3 regions of the Faecalibacterium tardum genome follow, and region 3 is predicted to be linked to each of the others. Evidence: predicted binding sites of a transcription regulator. Region 3 holds the regulator's gene; each other region holds the start of a gene.

Region 1 (7,216 bases), on a different contig from region 3:
CTGCTGGGCGAGGTGGAGGTAAAAGCCCCCAGAACGCTGGTGCTGGAGCCGGGCGCCTATCCCCCGGCGCTGGTGCTGGCAAACTTCCGTGATAAGGACGTGGACACCCTGCTGGACCTGATGCGGCAGGCACAGGTGACCATCCCGCTCAAGGCGGTGGTCACCCCCGCAAACCGCAACTGGATGTTTGCAGACCTGCTGGCGCATCTGCAGGAGGAGCACGCCGCCTTTACCGCCGCAAAGGAGAGCCAGACCGTATGAAGAGCCGCATCACCCGCATGACAGCTGCACTGCTGGCGGCAGTGCTGAGCCTTGGCCTGCTGGTCGGCTGCAAGCCCAAAAAGGAGCTGACCCGGTACACCACCATCTTTTATGATGTGTTCGACACGGTGACGCAGGTCATCGCCTACTGCGAGAGCGAGGAAGAGTTCAACACCCAGATGCAGGCGCTGCATCAGGATCTGATCGCCTACAACCAGCTCTACGATATCTACAACGACTACGACGGCGTTGTGAACGTCAAGACCATCAACGAAAACGCCGGCAAAGCCCCGGTACAGGTAGACGACCGCATCCTCTCCATGCTGGAGCTGGCACAGCAGATGTACGAACTGACCGGCGGCAAGATCAACATTGCCATGGGCAGCGTGCTGGGCATCTGGCACGACTACCGCGAAGCTGCCGAACAGAACGCCTCCGAGACTGACAACACCCTGCCCACACAGGAGGAGCTGGAAGCCGCTGCTCAGCACTGCGACATCAACGACCTTGTCATCGACGAGGAGGCCAAAACGGTCTACCTGTCCGACCCGGAGATGTCGCTGGACGTGGGCAGCGTGGGCAAAGGGTACGCCGTGGAGATGGTCTGCCGCGCCGCCGAAGCCCGGGGCCTGACCAGCGCACTGGTGAGCGTAGGCGGCAACCTGCGCGCCATCGGCACAAAGCCGGACGGCAGCCAGTGGACGGGCGGTGTGGAGAACCCGTGGAACGCTTCGGAGGTGTATACCAACACCAACTCCATCTTCGGCTCGCCCATCAACATGAGCGACCTTGCGCTGGTGACCAGCGGTGACTACCAGCGCTACTTTGTGGTGGACGGCAAGCGCTACCACCACATCATCGACCCGGACACCCTGTGGCCCGCTGCCTACTACAACGGCGTCACCGTGCTGTGCCCGGACTCCGGCATGGCAGACTGCCTGACCACTGCCCTGTTCTGTATGCCGCTGGAAGAGGGGCAGAAGCTGGTGGAATCGCTGGACGGCGTAGAAGCCATGTGGTGCACGCCCGATAAGCAGGCCACCACCTCCAGCGGCTGGGACAGCCACCTGAAAAAGTAAACACTGTATGCAGAAAACGAGCCACCGCGCGGAAAACCGCACGATGGCTCGTTTTTCTATGCTAGTTATTCATGCACTCAGCCGCACAGACATCACTCCACGATGATGCTCTTGCCGGTCATCTCGGCAGGAACGGGCAGGCCGATATAGGGCAGCATGGTGGGTGCGATATCGGCAAGGCAACCGCCCTCGCGCAGCTTCACATCGCCGCAGCCAACTGCCATAAAGGGCACAACGTTGGTGGTGTGGGCGGTGAAGGGGGTGCCGTCCGGGTTCATCATCTTTTCGGCGTTGCCGTGGTCAGCGGTGATGAAGGCGCAGCCGCCGGCGTTCAGCACAGCAGTGACCACCTGATCCACGCAGGTATCCACAGCCTCAACGGCCTTGACAGCAGCCTCGAACACGCCGGTGTGGCCGACCATATCGCAGTTTGCGAAGTTCAGGATGACCACATCGTACTTGCCGCTCTCGATGCGCTTGACGCACTCGGCAGCGACTTCGGGGGCGCTCATCTCGGGCTTCAGGTCGTAGGTGGCAACCTTGGGGCTGGGGATGACGCAGCGGTCCTCGCCCTCGTAGGGAGCCTCCACGCCGCCGTTGAAGAAGAAGGTGACGTGGGCGTACTTCTCGGTCTCGGCAATACGCAGCTGGGTCTTACCGTGGGCAGACAGATACTCGCCCAGAACGTTCTTCAGCTCCACCGGGGGATAAGCAACCTCGCAGTTGGGCATGGTGGCATCGTACTCGGCCATGCAGACGTAGTTCACCTGCTTGCGGCCGCCGCGGCGCTCGAAGCCGGTAAAGGCATCGTCGCAGAAGATGCGGGTCATCTGGCGGGCACGGTCGGGGCGGAAGTTCATGAAGATGACGGTGTCGCCATCCTGCACGCGGCCACCCTCGCAGGTGACGCAGGGCAGCACGAACTCATCGGTCTTGTCTGCGGCGTAGGAAGCCTCGATGGCCTCGGCAGCGTTGGCAGCGTGCTCACCCTCGCCGTAGACGAAAGCAGCGTAGGCCTTCTCCTCGCGGTCCCAGTTGTTATCACGGTCCATGGCGTAGTAACGGCCGGAAACGCTGGCGATCTTGCCCACGCCCAGCTCATCCAGCTTGGCCTGCAGGTCAGCAAGGAAGCCCTTGCCGGAGTGGGGGTCGGTGTCGCGGCCGTCGGTGATGCAGTGCAGGTAAACTTCCTTTGCGCCCAGATGCTTTGCCATTTCCAGCACGCCAAACCAGTGGTCGGCATGGCTGTGCACGCCGCCGGTGCCCACCAGACCCATCAGGTGGATGGCCTTGCCGGCCTCGATGGCGGCCTTCATGTTCTTGACCAGCACAGGGTTTTTGAGCATCTCACCGTCATGGATGGACTTGGTGATGAGGGTCAGCTGCTGGTACACGATGCGGCCTGCGCCCATGTTGGTGTGGCCGACCTCGGAGTTGCCCATCTGGCCGTTGGGCAGACCGACAGCCATGCCGGAAGCATCGATGGTGGTCATGGGGTACTTTGCCATCAGAGCATCCAGATGGGGGGTCTTGGCAGCCACAACGGCGTTGCCAAAGGTCTCGTTCGGCACCCAGCCGAAGCCATCCATGATGCACAGAAGAACAGGTTTCTTTGCCATAAAATTGAATCTCCTTTGAATTTATCACGCATTACGGGCAAGGCTAAGTGCCCCGCCTGCAGGTGCAGCCTGCGGGTGCATAACACCCGAGCGGCTGCTGTAAAAACAGATCAGCGCCCGGCTCAGCGCTGAAAAAACGGCGCAGCCGGGCGCTGAAACAGCTTAGTTAAGAAAAGGCAGTTGCTCAGCCCTTGGTGGCTGCATTGACGATGACAGCAAAGTCGGGAGCCTTCAGGGATGCGCCGCCGATCAGGCCGCCGTCCACGTCCTTCTTGCTCAGCAGCTCCTCGCAGTTCTTGGCGTTCATGCTGCCGCCGTACTGCACGGTGGTAGCTTCGGCCACGGCCTCGCCGTACAGCTCGCCCACCACCTTGCGGATCTGTGCGCAGACCTCCTCTGCCTGATCAGCGGTAGCGGTCTTGCCGGTGCCGATGGCCCAGACAGGCTCGTAGGCGATGACAACATTTGCCATCTGCTCGGCGGTCACGTCACGCAGGGCGATCTTGGTCTGCATACGGACCAGCTCCTCGGTAACGCCCTCCTCGCGCTGCTGCAGGCTCTCGCCCACGCACAGGATGACCTTCAGACCGGCGTTCAGGGCAGCCAGCGCGCGCTTGTTGACGGTCTGGTCGGTCTCTGCAAAGTACTGGCGGCGCTCAGAGTGGCCAACGATGACATACTCCACGCCCAGATCCACCAGCATATCGGCGCTGATCTCGCCGGTGAAAGCACCGGAATTCTCAAAGTGGACGTTCTCGGCGCCCACATGGATGTTGGTGCCCTTGGTCTTAGCCACAGCGGTGACCAGATCGGTAAACGGGGTGCAGATGACCACCTCGCAGGTAGCGTCCTTCACAGCGGGGATCAGCTCGTCCACCAGAACAGCAGCCTCGGAGGCGGTCTTGTTCATCTTCCAGTTGCCAGCGATAATAGCCTTGCGCTTTGCCTTATCCATTGTTATTTTCTCCTTACCTTCGTAAATATTTACAAATTACCTGCACAAAAAGAAAAGATGCGGCGGCGTAAATGCCGCCGCACCCATTGTGATGCCGGAAAAATTATGCGTTCTGGATAACTGCGATGCCGGGCAGCTCCTTGCCCTCCAGATACTCCAGAGAAGCGCCGCCGCCGGTGGAGATGTGGGTCATCTTGTCGCCCAGACCCATCTGCTGCACAGCTGCTGCGCTGTCGCCGCCGCCGATGACGGTGGTAGCATCGCTCTCAGCCATAGCCTTGGCAACAGCCAGAGTACCAGCTGCCAGAGTGGGGTTCTCGAACACGCCCATGGGGCCGTTCCAGACAACGGTCTTGGAAGCCTTCACAGCGTCAGCAAACAGCTTCATGGTCTCGGGGCCGATGTCGCAGCCCTCCATGTCAGCAGGGATCGCGGTGACAGGCACCACGGTGACGTCCACAGGAGCGTCGATGGGATCGGGGAAGTCCTTGATGCAGACAGCATCCACAGGCAGCAGCAGCTTGACGCCCTTCTCCTTGGCCTTAGCCATCATTTCCTTGCAGTAGTCCAGCTTGGTGTCGTCGCACAGGCTCTTGCCCACTTCGTAGCCCTGAGCCTTGACGAAGGTGTAAGCCATGCCGCCGCCGATGATCAGGGTATCGACCTTCTCCAGCAGGTTGGAGATGACGTTCAGCTTATCAGCAACCTTAGCGCCGCCCAGAATAGCGGTGAAGGGACGGACGGGGTCGTTGACGGCGTTGCCCAGATACTTGATCTCCTTCTCCATCAGGTAGCCGACAGCGGTATCCTTGATGTAGTCGGTGACACCTGCGGTGGAGCAGTGTGCACGGTGGCAGCTGCCGAAGGCATCGTCCACATAAGCATCCGCCAGAGAAGCCAGCTCCTCGCTGAACTCGGGCATGTTCTTGGTCTCTTCCTTGCGGAAACGGGTGTTCTGCAGCAGAACGACGTCGCCGTTGTTCATGGCAGCCACAGCAGCCTTTGCGTTCTCGCCCACAACGTTGTCGTCGTCAGCAAACACAACGGTCTTGCCCAGCTTTGCGCTCAGAGCCACAGCAACGGGAGCCAGGCTGAACTTAGCCTCGGGGCCGTTCTTGGGCTTGCCCAGGTGGCTGCACAGGATGACCTTTGCGCCATCGTTGACCAGCTTCTGGATGGTGGGCAGTGCTGCGTTGATACGGTTCTCGTTGGTGATGACACCGTCCTTCATCGGGACGTTGAAATCGCAGCGGACAAGCACCTTCTTGCCGCAGTAGTTCTGATCGTCGATCGTCTTCTTACCTAAACCCATGGTAAAAACTCCTCTCAAATTATAATTCTGAACCAGAGTCTCGCTCACAATCGGGGCTTTGCCCCGTACAGCTACTATTATAAACAAAAACTGCGTGCATTGCAAGGATATGAGATAGATAATTGTTTAACAAACATTTGCCATTGTTGCACGGAAATGTGTCTATTTTGCCCGAAGCGCGGTTTTTTCTGCCCGCAGACGCCGGAAATACTGTTTTCCTTCACGACAAAAAGGGCCGAAAAACGTCCACAGGCGTTTCTCGACCCCAAATAAAAATAATTTTTCCGCTGTTCAGGCGTTATGCAAAATACTCCTGTGCGCGGCGGGCGGCATCGTTGATGCAATCCCGCAGCTGGTCCAGCGTATCAAACTTTTTGCTGGGGCTCAGGTAAGCGTAGAACTCCACCACCGGGTCGGTGCCGTACAGGTTGCCGGAAAAGCCCGGGATAAAGGTCTCACAGGTCACCTTGGTGGCGTCATCGTTCACGGTCGGGCGGCTGCCCAGACCGGTGGCCGAGGGATACCACACCCCGTTGATACAGGTGCGGGTGATATAAATGCCGCTGCGTGGCATCTGGAAGCCCTGCGGGTACAGCTGGTTGATGGTGGGCACCCCGAGGGTGTGCCCCAGCCCTGCCCCGTGCTGCACCGCAAAGCGGATGGCATAGGGCATGCCCAGCATAGCGTTGGCGGCGGGGATATCCCCGCCCTCCAGCGCGGTGCGGATGCGGGTAGAGGACACCGGCTTTTCCTCAAACTGAGCCATGGGCACCACCACTACTTCTACCCCAAGAGGGGCGCAGAGGGTGCGCAGCAGCTCCGGCGTACCGGCCGCCTTTGCACCAAAGGTGAAGTTTTCGCCACAGAACAGCGCCCGGGCGTGGCAGTTTTCCACAATGCCGCGCACAAACTCCTCCGGGCTCAGTGCCTTGATCGCCTCAAAATCAGGGGTAAGGTAATACTCCACCCCAAGGCTGTGGATCAAAGCGTGCTTATCCTCGGTGGAGAGCAGGCGCTTGCCCTTCATTTTATTTTCCACCGGCAGGCGGAAGGTGAACACCGCCGGAGCTGCATCATGGGCCTTTGCCCACTGTACCGTCCCTTCGATCACCGCCCGGTGGCCGATATGGATGCCGTCAAAGTAGCCCATGGCCACGGCGGTGCCTTTTTCAGGCTGTGCCAGCGGCAGCGGGGCAAACTGAGAAATGATCTGCATGGGTCTTGTTTCCTTTATTGCTCAATTACGTTCCACGAACAGTTTTTCCACCCGGAGCACCCCGCCGGTGATGTTGGCAAGGCCAAGGAACTGCCCGGCGGCATTGCGCACCCGGTAGCGTCCGTCTGCTGCGGGGTAGCGGCTGGTGGGACAGCCGTTGTACAGGTGCTGCTCCACCCATGGCTCCACCACCAGCAGTGGCAGCGGGGTGAACACGCTTTCCACCGGCAGCATCAGTGCTTCCAGTGCAGCGTTCCCCTGCTCCTTTGCGGCAAGAATTTCTTCCAGCGTGTGGGCATCTGCTTCGGTGTACAGACCGGCAGCAGTGCGGCGCAGAGCGCTCATGGTGCCCTTCTGCCCCATGGCGGCGGCGATCTCCTCCAGCAGCGCGCGGATATAGGTGCCCTTGGAGCAGCGCACCGTCAGTACATACTCGTTTTCTGCCGGACTGCCGCCGTACTCGATGCCGTAGATCTCAATGGGGCGCGCCTTGCGCTCCACGGTCACGCCCTCGCGCGCCAGCTTATACAGCGGCTGGCCATTGATCTTGACCGCGGAATACATGGGCGGCACCTGCATCTGCGGGCCGATAAACTGCGGCAGCACTGCCAGCAGTTCCTTTTCTCCGGCGGTGACGGGCGCGGTTTCCAGCACCGTGCCGGTGCTATCGCCGGTATCGGTGCGTGCGCCCAGGCGCAGGGTGGCGCGGTAGGTCTTGTCGTGGTTCAGCTGCAGATCCACCGCCTTGCTGGCACCGCCGCAGAACACCGGCAG
Region 2 (7,216 bases), on a different contig from region 3:
CCACGGTAGAGACCGCCGCCGAGACCACCGTAAGCTGGTTTGCACAGCTGTTCGGCTGATAAAAGAATATAAATTTGGAGCCGCTGCACAAGGCAATGTGCAGCGGCTCCATTTGCGTAATTGCGTAATTTAGGACTTTATTTAAAATGAATTTTCCGCTTTGTTCTGCCGCTATTACCCCCGCAGCTCTGTGCCGGGGTAGTAGTGCGCCAGAATGGCGCGGTAGTCTGCGCCCTGCTCTGCCAGTGCCTTTGCACCCCACTGGCTCATGCCTACGCCGTGGCCGTAGCCCCTTGTGGTAAAGGAAAAGGTTCCGCTCTGGCAGACCACCGTAAAGCAGGCGCTGCGCAGCCCCAGTGCCTTGCGCAGGGCGGTACCCTGCACCGTCTGCCCGCAGACCGGCAGGCTGTCCACATAGCCGGAGGAGGTGAGCACCGGCGTACCGAACCACTGCGCCTGTTGCGAAAGATCGGCGGCGATGCCCAGCCGCTCGGCCAGCAGCTGCTGTAATTGGGCAGCGGAAAGGTTCAGGGTGTATTCGTAGTTTTCTACGGCGGTGTCAGTGCTGCTGTCCACCGGTACCAGATAGGGCAGGGCGGTGCCCCAGACGTTCTCGCTGGCCTCGGTGCGGCCATTGGACATGGCAAAGTAGCTTGTTCCGGCGGGGGCATCCCCGTAATACAGCACCTGCGCCTGTACGGCATCCACCAGCGCGGAAAGCCGGGCGTAGTTGGCGGCGTAGGCGGTGCCCCAGTAGCTGTGCAGCACCGCATCGGTCAGGCAGCCCTGCCGCCGGGCGGGGTCTGCGGTGAACCATGCGCCATTTTCCCCGGTGCTGTGGTCCCGGCGGTAAAGGGCGTAACTGTGCGCGGCCACTGCCTGTGCTTTCAGCGCCTCGTCCGGCCAGCTGACTGGCATCTCGGCGGCAACGGCTCCAATCAGGTACTCTCGCAGCGGCAGTGTTACCGTCTGCCCGGTACTCTGATCCATAAAGCAGACGGTAGCGGTCATGTCAGCAGGGGAGGGAGCTTCTTGCTCGCTGCTTTCCTCCGAGGCGGCAGAGGCCGCTTCGGCTGCGGACGGAGCGGTACTCTGCGCAAGAGCCATGCAGGCAAGACGGTAGGCAGCACACGGCAGGGCGCAGCCCAGCACCAGCAGAACGGCGCACAGCAGCAAAAAGGAACGTTTCATACTAGACCTCCTCCCGGGACGCAAGCTTCAGAAGCATCATACGCCAGGCGGAGTGCAAACCGGCGGGAAATGCGCAGAGAAAAACCTGCATTTTTGCGCTTTACGGTGAGAAGTACGCACTTAGCGCTTGAATTTACTGCACAAAAGCGATATTATAAAAGTATGTCCATCAGAGCGTAGGATGGACGGGATCGGAAAGTATAAGAAATAAGAGACGGAAAGGAGCACTCCTATGAACTTTGCACACGCAGAAGTGGCAACGCTGGACCCGACGACCATGCGTACCCTGTGCGAGGAGTACATCGCAAACAACTACATCGACCCGGAGACCAGCGAGCGGCTGGGGGTCAAGCGCGGCCTGCGCAACCCGGATGGAACCGGTGTGCTGGCCGGCCTGACCAACGTCTGTGACGTTGTAGGCTACAAAAAAGATCAGGAGGGTCATGTGATCCCCACCCCCGGCAAGCTGATCTACCGGGGCGTCAACATCAACGAGATCGTGGACGAGGCTTACCGCAACGACCGCTTCGTGTTTGAGGAAGTGATCTGGCTGCTGTTGTTCGGCAGCCTGCCCACCCGGGAGCAGCTGGACGATTTCTGCGAGATCCTGGCAGAGTCCCGCGCCCTGCCGGACGGCTTCATGGACACCATGAACGCCCCCTCGCCCAATATCATGAACAAGTTGCAGCGCTGTGTGCTGGGCCTGTACTCCTACGACGACCGCGCCGAGGATCTGAGCCTTGAGAACATCCTGAACCAGAGCATCAACCTGATCGCCAGTATGCCCACCATGATGGTGAACGCTTACCAGATGAAGCGCCGCTACTACGATAAACAGAGTATGTTCTTCCACCTGCCCAAGCCCGGTCAGAGCACGGCAGAGCACATCCTCAGCACCTACCGCCCGGATCAGAAGTTCACCCACGAGGAGGCAAAGCTGCTGGATATGTGCCTGCTGGTGCACGCAGATCACGGCGGCGGCAACTGTTCTACCTTTACCACTCGTGTGCTGTCCTCCTCCGGTACGGACACCTACTCGGCCATCTCTGCGGCCATCGGTGCCCTGAAGGGCCCCAAGCACGGCGGTGCGAACCTGATGGTCAACCGCCAGCTGCAGGATATCCTCAAGCACGTCGAGAACCCGGAGGATGACGATGAGGTGCGCGAGTATCTGCGCCGCATCCTGCGCAAGCAGGCGGGCGACGGCTCCGGCCTGATCTACGGCATGGGTCATGCGGTGTACACCATCAGCGACCCCCGTGAGGTCATCCTAAAGCAGCGCGCAAAGCATCTGGCCTACGAAAAGGGATTTGAGGAAGAGTACAATATGCTGTGCAGCATCGAGCGGCTGGCACCCGGCATCTTTGCCGAGGAAAAGGGCAGCTCCAAGCCGGTGTGCGCCAATGTGGATCTGTTCAGCGGCCTGATCTACAATATGCTGGGCATCTCGGAGGATCTGTACACCCCGCTGTTCGCCATCGCTCGTGTGCCGGGCTGGTGTGCACACCGGGTAGAAGAGGTGATCTTTGCCAACCGGATTATCCGCCCGGCCTACAAGTATCTGGGCGTGCGCCAGAAATATAAGCCCATCGAGGAGCGTTAATGGAACCGTTAGAGTTAGTTATTGTCCTGCTCTGCGTACTGCTTGGCCTTGGCCGCGGCGCAGACCTTGCCTTTGCTACGGACGCTGCCACCGGTCTGTGTACCGCAGGTGCGGTGTGGTGGCGGTATCTTGCCTTGGGCGCTGTGGTACTGACCGCAGTGCTGGTCGGACGCAGCCGTCCGCTGCCTGAGGAGCCGCTGCGCAGCCGCCGCCCGGCGGCAGGCGTGCTGGCGTTTGCGGGGGCAGTGTGTATGCTGGCTGCTGGTGCAGCACAGTTTGTGTTCGCTGCCGGTACAGTAAGCACCTTTGTACGCATTCTGCTGGAGGTGGTCTGTGCCGTGTGGCTGAGCAACCTCGGGCGCAGCTGGCTGCGCCGGGACGGCTGGAAAACGCCCGCCGGAGGTCTGCCGGTGGCCATAGCGGGCAGTGCACTGTTCTACTGGAATGTGCTGATGCGCTTTATGGAGAACAGCTCCAGCTGGCACAGGGTACAGCCTACGGCAGCGGTCTGGCAGGAAATGGCGGCGCTGCTGCTTCTGGCGGCGCTGGCGCGCACGCTGTACCTGCCCCGGCCGGAAAACGGCCGCACCCTGCACGCAGCGGCGCTTGCAGCCTTCTGCCTGTGCCTGTGCTGGGAACTGCCCCGGGTGCTTCTGCTGTTGGCAGCGGGCTTTGGCGGCGGCATGGCGGCGGTGTTGCCGGAGCTGCTTTCCGGTCTCGCGCTGTGCTGCATCGGCGGCATGGGACTTGCCTGTACTGGACAGGGAAAAACTGGAAACGACTGACAAAAATGGCTGTGCGCCCTTGGTGTAATTGAACAAAAGCTTTGTGGCAGGGTGCATAAAATCATACAAAAGCAAAAAAAGATAAAATTGTGTTGTTAATTTTTTAGCAGACACTTGAAAGTTTGCCGGTTTTGGTCTACAATAAAGATACCGTGATTTATCCGATTATGGGTAAAATAATTAGGAGGTACTATTACAATGGCTGTTAGAGTTGCTATCAATGGTTTCGGTCGTATTGGCCGTCTGGCTTTCCGTCAGATGTTTGATGCTGAGGGTTACGAGGTCGTCGCAATCAACGACCTGACCAGCCCCAAGATGCTGGCTCACCTGCTGAAGTACGATACTGCTCAGGGCTCTTTCTGCGGCAAGATCGGCGAGGGTAAGCACACTGTCGAGTCCACCGAGGATTCCATCATCGTCGATGGCAAGGAGATCAAGATCTACGCTGTTAAGGACGCAAAGGATGCTCCTTGGGGCGAGCTGAACGTTGATGTCGTTCTGGAGTGCACCGGCTTCTACACCAGCAAGGAAAAGAGCATGGCTCACATTCAGGCTGGCGCAAAGAAGGTCGTTATCTCTGCTCCCGCAGGCAACGATCTGAAGACCATCGTCTACTCCGTCAACGAGAAGACCCTGACCGCTGAGGATCAGGTCATCTCCGCTGCTTCCTGCACCACCAACTGCCTGGCTCCCATGGCCAACACCCTGAACAAGACCTTCCCCATCGTTTCCGGTATCATGACCACCGTTCATGCTTACACCGGCGACCAGATGATTCTGGATGGTCCTCAGCGCAAGGGCGACCTGCGCCGTGCTCGTGCTGGCGCACAGAACATCGTCCCCAACACCACCGGTGCTGCTAAGGCTATCGGCCTGGTTATCCCTGAGCTGAACGGCAAGCTGATCGGCTCTGCTCAGCGTGTGCCTGTTCCCACCGGCTCCACCACCATTCTGGTTGCTGTCGTCAAGGGCAAGGACGTCACCAAGGAAGCTATCAACGCTGCTATGAAGGCTGCTGCTTCTGAGTCCTTCGGCTACAACGAGGATCAGATCGTTTCTTCCGATGTTATCGGCATGCGTTACGGCTCTCTGTTCGACGCTACCCAGACCATGGTCGCTAAGATCGATGACGACACCTATCAGGTTCAGGTCGTGTCTTGGTACGACAACGAGAACTCCTACACCTCTCAGATGGTCCGTACCATTAAGTACTTCGCTGAGAACTGCTAATGACGTTCTAACGCTCAAGAGCGATTGAGGCGCCATGCTGAGTAACGGCTGATACCAGCCTTTCTGGTACGAATATGCTGTGATCGGCGCGACAACAAGATATTAAGTTCAACACCCTTCCTTTTGCGGGATTCCGTGAGAGGAAGGGCGTTTTTTATCTGCTTGCAGGGAGAAAATCCAAAGAAAGGATGATTTGCTCTGAGAATTGTGCTATACTGAACTTACAGCGTCCCGGAGCCGATGTACCATGCAGACGATATTGCTTCTCTTTGCAGGGAGCATCAGGCAACAGGGAAAAGCATATACACTATAAAAAGTTCACTTTTGGGAACGAGGTAAGCAAGAATGGGAAAGTATTTTGGAACCGATGGCTTCCGTGGGGAAGCGGGCATTGATTTGACCGCTGACCATGCCTACAAGGTTGGCCGTTTTCTGGGCTGGTATTATAACGCTCTGCGCGAGCGCAACGGCAACAATGAGCCCGCCCGTATCGTTATCGGCAAGGACACCCGCCGCAGCTCCTATATGTTCGAGTACAGTCTGGTCGCAGGCCTGACTGCTTCCGGCGCAGACGCCTACCTGCTGCACGTCACTACCACGCCGTCTGTGGCCTACATCGCCCGTGTGGATGACTTTGATTGCGGCATTATGATCTCTGCCAGCCACAATCCGTTCTATGATAACGGCATCAAGCTCATCGACTGCTACGGTGAGAAGATGCCCGAGGAGACCCTGCTGTTGGTCGAGGACTACCTTGACGGCAAACTCCATGTGTTTGACAAGGACTGGCCGGAGCTGCCCTTTGCACACCGAGAGCACATCGGCTGCACCGTGGACTATGTGGCAGGCCGCAACCGCTACATGGGTTATCTGATCTCTCTGGGCATCTATTCCTTCAAGGGCATTAAGGTCGGTCTGGACTGCGCCAATGGCTCTAGCTGGAATATCGCTAAGTCTGTGTTTGATGCTCTCGGCGCAGATACCTACGTCATCAACAACAAGCCGAATGGCCTGAACATTAACAACAACGCTGGCTCTACTCATATCGAGGGCCTGCAGAAGTTCGTAGTGGAGAACGGTCTGGACGTTGGCTTTGCCTTTGATGGCGATGCTGACCGCTGCCTGTGCGTGGACGAGAAGGGCAACGTCATTACCGGCGACCACATCTTGTACATCTACGGCTGCTACATGAAGGAGCACGGCGAGCTGATGAACAACACCGTGGTCACCACGGTCATGTCCAACTTTGGCCTGTACAAGGCCTTTGACGAGCAGGGCATCGGCTACGCAAAGACCGCCGTGGGCGACAAGTACGTCTACGAATACATGGCTAAGAACAGCTGCCGGATTGGCGGCGAGCAGAGCGGCCACATCATCTTCAGCAAGTACGCCAGCACTGGTGACGGCATCCTGACCAGTCTGAAGATGATGGAAGTTATGCTGGCGAAGAAGATGCCCATGAGCAAGCTGGCCGAGCCGCTGAAGATCTACCCGCAGGTTCTGGAGAACGTCCGCGTCACCGATAAAAAGGCCGCGCAGAACGACCCGGCGGTGCAGGAGGCAGTCAAGGCTGTGGCTGAAGCGCTGGGCGATACCGGCCGCATTCTGGTGCGCGAGTCTGGCACGGAACCGGTCGTTCGTGTTATGGTGGAAGCTCCCGACCACGATACCTGCCAGAAGTACGTTTCTCAGGTCGTGGAGGTCATCAAGGGCAAGGGCTACGCCGTCTGAGACGGAGCACTGCGGCAGATGTTGCCCGTGCACCAAAATGCGGGCGGCAGATACGCTGTGTGGCGTGATTCTGCATCTTTTTGTTGACAAACCCGCACTTTTTGCGTATGATAAAGGTAACACTGAAAATTGTGTCAAATTGGCTGTGAAGAGAAGAGTACGCACCGTCTGCGCCTGACAGAAAGCCCGAAGGATGGAACCGGGCAGGCCGCGCGGTGCCGAAGATGGTCTTGGAGCCGCGCAGGTGAACAATGAGCCTGCGACGGGGTGCGCCCGTTACCGCGCAAAGGCCGGTTTTTGCCGGCTAAAGGCTGCGTCTGCAAGGGCGCGGCGAAGCAAGGTGGTACCACGAAGGTTCAGCGCTCTCGTCCTTGTCCGGTTATACCCGGCAGGGCGGGAGCGCTTTTTGCTTGCAGAACCAAAAGAAAGGAAGATAGAACCCCATGAGCGAACACAAGACATTTTATATCACCACCCCCATCTACTACCCCAGCGATAAGCTGCACATCGGCCACAGCTACACCACCGTGGCCTGCGATGCGCTGGCCCGCTTTAAGCGGATGCAGGGCTACGACGTCATGTTCCTGACCGGTACCGATGAGCACGGCCAGAAGATCCAGGATAAGGCCGCCGATGCAGGCGTCACCCCCAAGGAGTATGTGGACAAGATCGTGGC
Region 3 (7,216 bases):
TGTCAAAAGAGAACATCCCCCGGCAAGCAAAAACCTCCCCCGCGGAGCGCAGCGAGGCTGAGGGGGTAGCTCTTCCGCAAATCACGCAAAAAAGCCGCTGCACCCAGCGCGGCGCAGCGGCTTGTATACAACATAAAAGTATCTCAGTTTTTCTTTGCAGCGTAGAACGCCCGCCGCGCCTTGAAGTAGCACTGGGGGCACATGCTGACGTACTGCACATCGTTTTCAAGGTCGATGGCTACCTGTTCGCCTTCAAAGACGAACTGCCCGTTCACCTTGCGGCAGTTGCAGATGGCTTTGCGCCCGCAGGTGCAGATCGTTTTCATCTCCTCGATGGTGTGTGCCAGCTCCAGCAGACGGGTAGAGCCCGGGAAGCCCTTGAGGGAAAAATCTGCCCGCAGACCGTAGCAGATCACCGGGATGTTCAGATCTACCGTGATCATGAACAGCTGCTCGGCCTGCTCCGGGGTAAAGAACTGGCTCTCGTCGCACAGCACACAGGCCAGCGGGCCAGAAGCATCGTTTGCCGCCTTCACGGCTTCGAACACGTCCAGCTCCGGCGGGATCAGCAGGTCTGCTTTGCGGCGCACGCCCAGACGGCTCACCAGCTCCCCGCCGCCCTTGGTATCCACCTGCGGCTTCAAAATGAGCACCTTCATGCCCTGCTCTTCGTAGTTGTGTGCCACCTGCATCAGCGCCGTGCTCTTGCCGCTGTTCATGGCACCGTAGCGGAAATACAATTTTGCCATGCCGTCACTCCTGATTGCGCAGACGGTAGCCCAAGCTCATCAGGCTGTCGCCCAGATGGACGTTTTCCACCACCACATCGGGGTAAGGCACCGACAGATCATAGTGGGAGAAGTTCCAGAAGCCCTCGATGCCCAGGTCCACCAGCCGTCCGCTCACCTGCTGTGCACCATCGCGGGGGACGCAGAGCACCGCCACCTTGGGCTTGTTTTCCTCACAGAAGGCCTCCAGCTCGTCAATGTGACGGATGCGGATACCGCTGATCTCCTTGCCCACCTCGTTTTCGGCCACATCAAAGGCCGCGATCAGCTTGTAGCCGTTGGTGTCGGTGGTGATAAAGCGGCTCACCGCCTTGCCCAAACGGCCGCAGCCGATCAGAATGGTGGGCAGACGGTCGCCGTTGCCAAACAGCAGGCTTTCCAGAATGGAAAGCAGGTTCTCCACCGAGTAGCCGATGCCCTGCCGTCCGTTCACGTCACCGATGCAGTTGAAGTCCTGCCGCACCTGCGAGGCGGTGGTGCCCATCTGGGAAGCCAGCTCCCGGGAGGAGATGCTGGTAATGCCGTCGTCCTGCAAGGAGCGCAGATACCGATAATATTTGGGGAGACGCTTGATCACAGGGATCGATGCTTTTTGGGGGGTGTTCATAGGAAAATTCTCCTTTCTGCCCAACGCGCTGCAGCTTCTGCCGCCATGCAAGGGGCTTCTTTGCGCGCAGAGAGATGTTCCGTTTTATCCTGTTATATTATTTAAAGTATACAGCATGAAAAGCGAATGTCAAATACCTATTTATAAAAAAGCAAAAAATTCACAAAGTTTTTTGTTTCTTTTCTCCTGTATACTTCCCTGGATGCCGGGGGATACTGACCCCACAAAGACCCCGCTACGGAAGGAGAACGCGCATGGATACGGCAAAAGACACCCCCGCAGAGCAGCACCGGATGGAAAAAGAGGATATCGAGGATCTGGGCACGGTCACCCTGAGCCGGGGCGGTCATGTCATCCACTGCCTGACCGTCATCGGCCAGATCGAAGGGCACACCGAAGCGCCGCAGGGGCAAAAGACCACCAAGTACGAGCACGTCATCCCGCAGCTGGTGGCGGTGCAGGAGGACCCCCGCATCGAGGGGCTGCTGGTGCTGCTGAACACGGTGGGCGGCGATGTGGAGACCGGTCTTGCACTGGCAGAGCTGATCGCCAGTATCTCCAAGCCCAGCGCCACGCTGGTGCTGGGCGGCGGACACTCCATCGGCATCCCGCTGGCGGTCAGCGCGCGGCACAGCTTTATTGTCCCCACCGCCACCATGACAGTGCATCCGGTGCGGCACTCCGGGCTGATCTTAGGCGTGCCGCAGACCATGCACTGCTTCGAGCAGATGCAGCAGCGCATCACCGGTTTTGTAGCCGCCCACAGCGGCATGCCGGAAAAGCGCTACACCCAGCTGATGCTCCACACCGGGGAACTGGTCATGGACATGGGCACAGTGCTGGACGGACGCCGCGCCGTAAAGGAAAAGCTCATCGACGAGCTGGGCGGTCTTTCGGACGCGCTGGCGTGGCTGTACAGGGAGATCGAGCGGGAATAATAAAAACAACATTATGGTTTGCCATTTTTGCCCTTGCGTGGTACAATAGTAGAATCAATTATTGTGTCTATGGGAAGTTGGGGAACAGAGTAGAATGGCAACAAAAAAACGAAAATCAACGAAACGGCGTACTGCTGCCCGCCGTAAAAAGGCAGAACAGCGGCTCCCGGCAGGGCTTGGCACCCTGTTCGGCGGCCTGCTGCTGATGGTGCTGGCCTTCGTGCAGGGCGATTCCGCATGGCGGGTGCTCCACGATGTGCTGTTCGGGCTGTTCGGCTGCGGCAGCTTTGTGCTGGGTGCAGCCGTGTGCTGTCTGGCCGTTTTGTACACCCGGGGCGAGGAGCTGCTGTCCCGCATCCTCAAGCTGGTGCTGGGGCTTATCTTTGTCTGCGGCACGGTCATCGTGTTTTCCGATATCCAGCCGCAGGGACTGTCGGCGCTGCAAATGCTTTCTGCCTGCTACGCCAACGGTGTCAGCGCATGGCTTTCCGGCGGCGCAATGGGCTTTGTGCTGGGCGGCGTGCTGCTTTTGCTGTGCGGTCGCCCGGCGGCAAACCTCATCATGGTCGTGCTCTTGCTGTGCGGCAGCCTGTACATTTTTGATGTCACCCCCGCCGAGGTCTGGGTCTGGCTGTGCGCCGTCACCGGCGGAATCCGCGCCCGCGGCTCTGCCTTTGCAGAGCAGAGCGCTGCCCGCCGCGCCGAGCGTGCCGCCATTCGGCAGGCAGAGCGGGAGATCGACGAGGAATACGACGAAACCGAGGACGAGCCGCTGGACGAGGAGGACGAGCCTGCCGGGCCGCATCTGGGGGTACCGGACTGGATGTCCGGCGTGCTGCGCTGGGGGCATAAGGTAACGCAGGAGATGGAAGCAGACGCTGCGGACGCCGAAGCTGCGCCCGCCGCCCCTGCCCAGCCGGAGCCTGCCGCGCCGCCCATCACCCCGGTGCGGGTCAGCGTTGCGCGTCCCCGTGCCGCCTTTGACGTAGACCTTGGCCCCGACCACACCGCCCTTTCCGAGGGCGGCAGCGAGCCCATTGAGCCGCTGATCGTCGGGCCGGGCGGCACCTTCGGGCAGGATCCGCTGCGTTCTGCGCCCAAACCCACGCCGCCGCCCATCGTGGCAGACCCGGTAGTCACCGCTGCGGCAGATTTCTTTGCCAAAGATGCCCCCCAGCCGGAAGAGCCCGCCCCTGCCCCTGTTTTTGATACTTCCATCGTCCAGCCGGCAGCGCCGGTGGTGCAGCCACAGATGCCGCAGCCGCCGGAAGCTGCACCCATCCAGCCCGCCGTGCCCCGGGTGAGCGCCGAGAATGCTGTGGCGTTCCGCTCTGCGCCGGACGAGGACGGCTGGATCAGCATCACCGCCGAACCGGTGGAGGAAAAGGACATCAACTCGCTGGTGGCAGCGGCCATGGAAAAGCCCGCCGTCTCGGAGCAGGCAGCTGCCACCGCCCCCACCGAGGAAGCCGAGCCGGTGGACAGCTACGAGTACCAGTACCCGCCCATCGAGCTGTTTGAAAAATCGCAGGAGGAAAGCGACCCCGGCGCACAGGAGGAGCTGAAGGCCAACGCCCAGAAGCTGGTTGACACGCTGGAAAGCTTCGGCGTGCGCACCCGGGTGCTGGATATCTCCCGCGGCCCCTCTGTTACCCGGTACGAGCTGCAGCCCATGGCGGGCGTGAAGATCAGCCGCATCACCTCGCTGGCGGACGATATCGCCCTGAACCTCGCGGTGGCAGATGTGCGTATGGAAGCCCCCATCCCCGGCAAGCCCGCCGTGGGCATCGAGGTGCCCAACCACAAAAAGACCCCTGTGTACATCCGCAGTATCTTTGAAAGCCAGAGCTTTCTGCGCATGACCTCGCCGCTGGGCATCGCCCTTGGCAAGGACATTGCCGGTGTGGCGCAGGTGACCGACCTGTGCAAGATGCCCCACCTGCTCATCGCGGGCAGCACCGGCAGCGGTAAATCCGTGTGCGTGAACAGCATCATCATGAGCCTGCTGTTCCGCTCCAGCCCGGAGGACGTAAAGCTGCTGCTCATCGACCCCAAGGTGGTGGAGCTGGCCGAGTATAACGGCATCCCCCACCTGCTGATGCCCGTGGTCACCGAGCCCCGCAAGGCCGCCGGTGCACTGGGCAGCGCGGTGCAGGAGATGGAGCGCCGCTACCGCCTGTTTGCGGAGAACAACGTGCGCGATATCAAGTCCTTCAACAAGCTGGCTGCCGAGCAGCCGGAGCTGGAAAAGATGCCCTACATCGCTATTATCATCGACGAGCTGGCCGACCTGATGATGGTGGTGGGCAAGGACGTAGAGGATTCCATCTGCCGCATCGCCCAGAAAGCCCGTGCCGCCGGTATGCACCTGATCGTTGCCACCCAGCGCCCCAGCGTGGACGTGATCACCGGCCTGATCAAGGCCAACATCCCCAGCCGCATCGCCTTTGCGGTGTCCAGTCAGGTAGACAGCCGCACCATTCTGGACGGTGCCGGCGCAGAAAAGCTGCTGGGTCAGGGCGATATGCTCTTTATGCCCGTGGGCGCACCCAAGCCCACCCGTATTCAGGGCACCTTTGTGCGGGATGAGGAGATCAGCCGTGTGCTGGACTTCATCAAATCCAGCGCCACCGTGCAGTACGACGAGGCCATGATCGAGGCCATGGAAAAGCACGCCATTCAGGACGGCAAAAAGGGCGGCGGCGGTGCCGACGCCGAGGAGGACGCAGGCTCCGACCCCATGTTCAAGCAGGCCGTGGATGTGGTCATCGACGCCGGTCAGGCTTCCACCAGCCTGTTGCAGCGCCGCTGCAAGCTGGGCTACGCCCGCGCCGCCCGCATCATGGACGAGATGGAGCAAAAGAGCATCATCGGCCCCTACGAGGGCGCAAAGCCCCGCGCCGTGCTCATCAGCCGCCAGCAGTGGCTGGAAATGCAGATGAACCAACCGGAGGAATAATAAAGGAGCATTATGGAACATTCTACTCCCCAGATCTACACCGAATTTCTTCCCATCAGCCGGGCGGACATGGAAGCCCGGGGCTGGGAGCAGCTGGACTTTGTGGTGGTAGGCGGTGACGCCTATGTGGACCACCCCAGCTTTGGCACCGCCATCATCAGCCGCCTGCTGGAAGCCGAGGGCTACAAGGTGGGCGTGTTGGCACAGCCCCGCTATACCGACTGCGAGGACTTCAAGCGGTTCGGCAAGCCGAAGTACGGCTTTTTCATCGGCGGCGGCAACGTGGACAGCATGGTCAGCCACTATTCCGTGGCAAAAATTCCCCGCGCCGAGGACGAATACTCCCCCGGCGGCAAGGCCGGTGCCCGCCCGGACCGCAGCGCCACCGTGTACACCAAGCTTGCCAAGCAGGCTTACCCCGACCTGCCGGTGATCTTAGGCGGTCTGGAGGCCAGCCTGCGCCGGTTTGCCCACTACGATTACTGGCTGGACACCGTGCTGCCCAGCATCGCCGAGGACTCCGGCGCGGATCTCATCAGCTTTGGCATGGGCGAGCACCAGACCGTGGAGATTGCCCGCCGTCTGGCCGCCGGGGAGCCGGTGGAGACCATCACAGACGTGAACGGCACCTGCTACCTGACCGATTTCGACCACCTGCCCCAGCGGTATGTGGAGTGTGCCGGTTTTAAAAAGGTGGCCAGCGATAAGACCGCCTACGCCAAGGCCTGCCGCATCCAGATGGACAATCAGGACGTGGTCAGCGGTCAGATCATCGTGCAGAAGCAGAGCGAAAAGTATCTGGTGCAGAACATCCCCGCAAAGCCGCTGGTGCGCGGAGAGCTGGACAAGGTGTACGCCCTGCCTTACACCCGCCGGTACCACCCCATCTACGAGAGCATGGGCGGCGTGCCCGCCATCCGCGAGGTGCAGTTCTCCATCATCCAGAACCGCGGCTGCTTCGGCGGCTGCAACTTCTGCGCCATCCAGCTGCATCAGGGGCGGCGGGTCACCAGCCGCAGCGCCGACAGCATCGTAGAGGAAGCCGAGCGCATGACCCACGAGCCGGATTTCAAGGGCTACATCCACGATGTGGGCGGCCCCACCGCAAACTTCCGCTTTCCCTCCTGCCGTGAGCAGATGCTGCGCGGGATGTGCACCGGCGGCAAACACTGCCTTGCCCCCACCACCTGCTCCCACATGATCGTGGATCACAGCGACTACCTTAAAATTCTGCGCCGGGTGCGGGAACTGCCGGGCGTAAAAAAGGTGTTCATCCGCAGCGGCATCCGGTTCGACTACCTGATGGCTGACCCGGACGATACCTTCTTTAAGGAACTGGTGGAGTACCATGTGTCCGGCCAGCTGAAGGTCGCCCCGGAGCACTGCGCCCCCAACACCCTTGCCTACATGGGCAAGCCGCCCATCGAGACCTTCAACAAGTTCAAGGATAAGTTCTACGAGCTGAGCAAGAAGGCGGGCAAAAAGCAGTATCTGGTGCCCTACCTCATGTCCAGCCACCCGGGCAGCACTCTGAAGGACGCGGTCTATCTGGCCGAGTACCTCTATAAGAACCATATGCGCCCGGAGCAGGTGCAGGACTTCTACCCCACCCCCGGCACCGTAAGCACCTGTATGTTCTACACCGGCCTCGACCCCTACACCCTCAAGCCGGTGTTTGTGGAAAAGACCCCCGAGGGCAAGGCTTTACAGCGTGCACTGCTGCAGTACTACGAGCCCCGCAACGCGGAAAAAGTGGTCAAGGCCTTGCAGCTGACCCACCGGGAGGACCTGATCCCCCTGCTGGTGCCCGCCGTCGGCCGCCGCGCGGTGCAGCGCACCGCCCGCCGAGCAGAGAGCGCCGAGGTGACCATCCACAACGATGGCACCTATACGGTACACCCCAGCCAGAAGGGACGCAGCACCG

The links. Region 3 encodes Rex, which represses fermentation and respiration genes when NADH is low (regulators of the CRP and FNR family bind a similar motif). Its sites were predicted from a motif close to ATTGTTAANNNNTTAACAAT; they were not measured.
Region 1: a site for Rex is predicted at 5,341-5,360, ahead of WMO44_RS00615 (phosphoglycerate kinase). Genes of this name have one in related genera too.
Region 2: a site for Rex is predicted at 3,671-3,690, ahead of gap (type I glyceraldehyde-3-phosphate dehydrogenase). Genes of this name have one in related genera too.

The regions. Positions count from the first base shown of each region.
Region 1 covers NZ_JBBMEO010000001.1:120,734-127,949, reverse strand. Annotated here, with positions in the region: gene WMO44_RS00635 (DUF3783 domain-containing protein) at 1-261, shown strand, start outside; gene WMO44_RS00630 (FAD:protein FMN transferase) at 258-1,340, shown strand; gene gpmI (2,3-bisphosphoglycerate-independent phosphoglycerate mutase) at 1,433-2,959, opposite strand; gene tpiA (triose-phosphate isomerase) at 3,144-3,914, opposite strand; gene WMO44_RS00615 (phosphoglycerate kinase) at 4,018-5,226, opposite strand; gene ribF (bifunctional riboflavin kinase/FMN adenylyltransferase) at 5,525-6,442, opposite strand; gene truB (tRNA pseudouridine(55) synthase TruB) at 6,464-7,216, opposite strand, start outside.
Region 2 covers NZ_JBBMEO010000001.1:152,920-160,135, forward strand. Annotated here, with positions in the region: gene WMO44_RS00740 (cysteine peptidase family C39 domain-containing protein) at 1-59, shown strand, start outside; gene spoIID (stage II sporulation protein D) at 175-1,191, opposite strand; gene WMO44_RS00750 (citrate synthase) at 1,424-2,794, shown strand; gene WMO44_RS00755 (hypothetical protein) at 2,794-3,579, shown strand; gene gap (type I glyceraldehyde-3-phosphate dehydrogenase) at 3,778-4,809, shown strand; gene glmM (phosphoglucosamine mutase) at 5,155-6,540, shown strand; gene metG (methionine--tRNA ligase) at 6,984-7,216, shown strand, end outside.
Region 3 covers NZ_JBBMEO010000049.1:1,767-8,982, reverse strand. Annotated here, with positions in the region: gene WMO44_RS13955 (thymidine kinase) at 144-749, opposite strand; gene WMO44_RS13950 (redox-sensing transcriptional repressor Rex) at 754-1,395, opposite strand; gene WMO44_RS13945 (ClpP family protease) at 1,650-2,333, shown strand; gene WMO44_RS13940 (FtsK/SpoIIIE family DNA translocase) at 2,428-5,292, shown strand; gene WMO44_RS13935 (YgiQ family radical SAM protein) at 5,305-7,216, shown strand, end outside.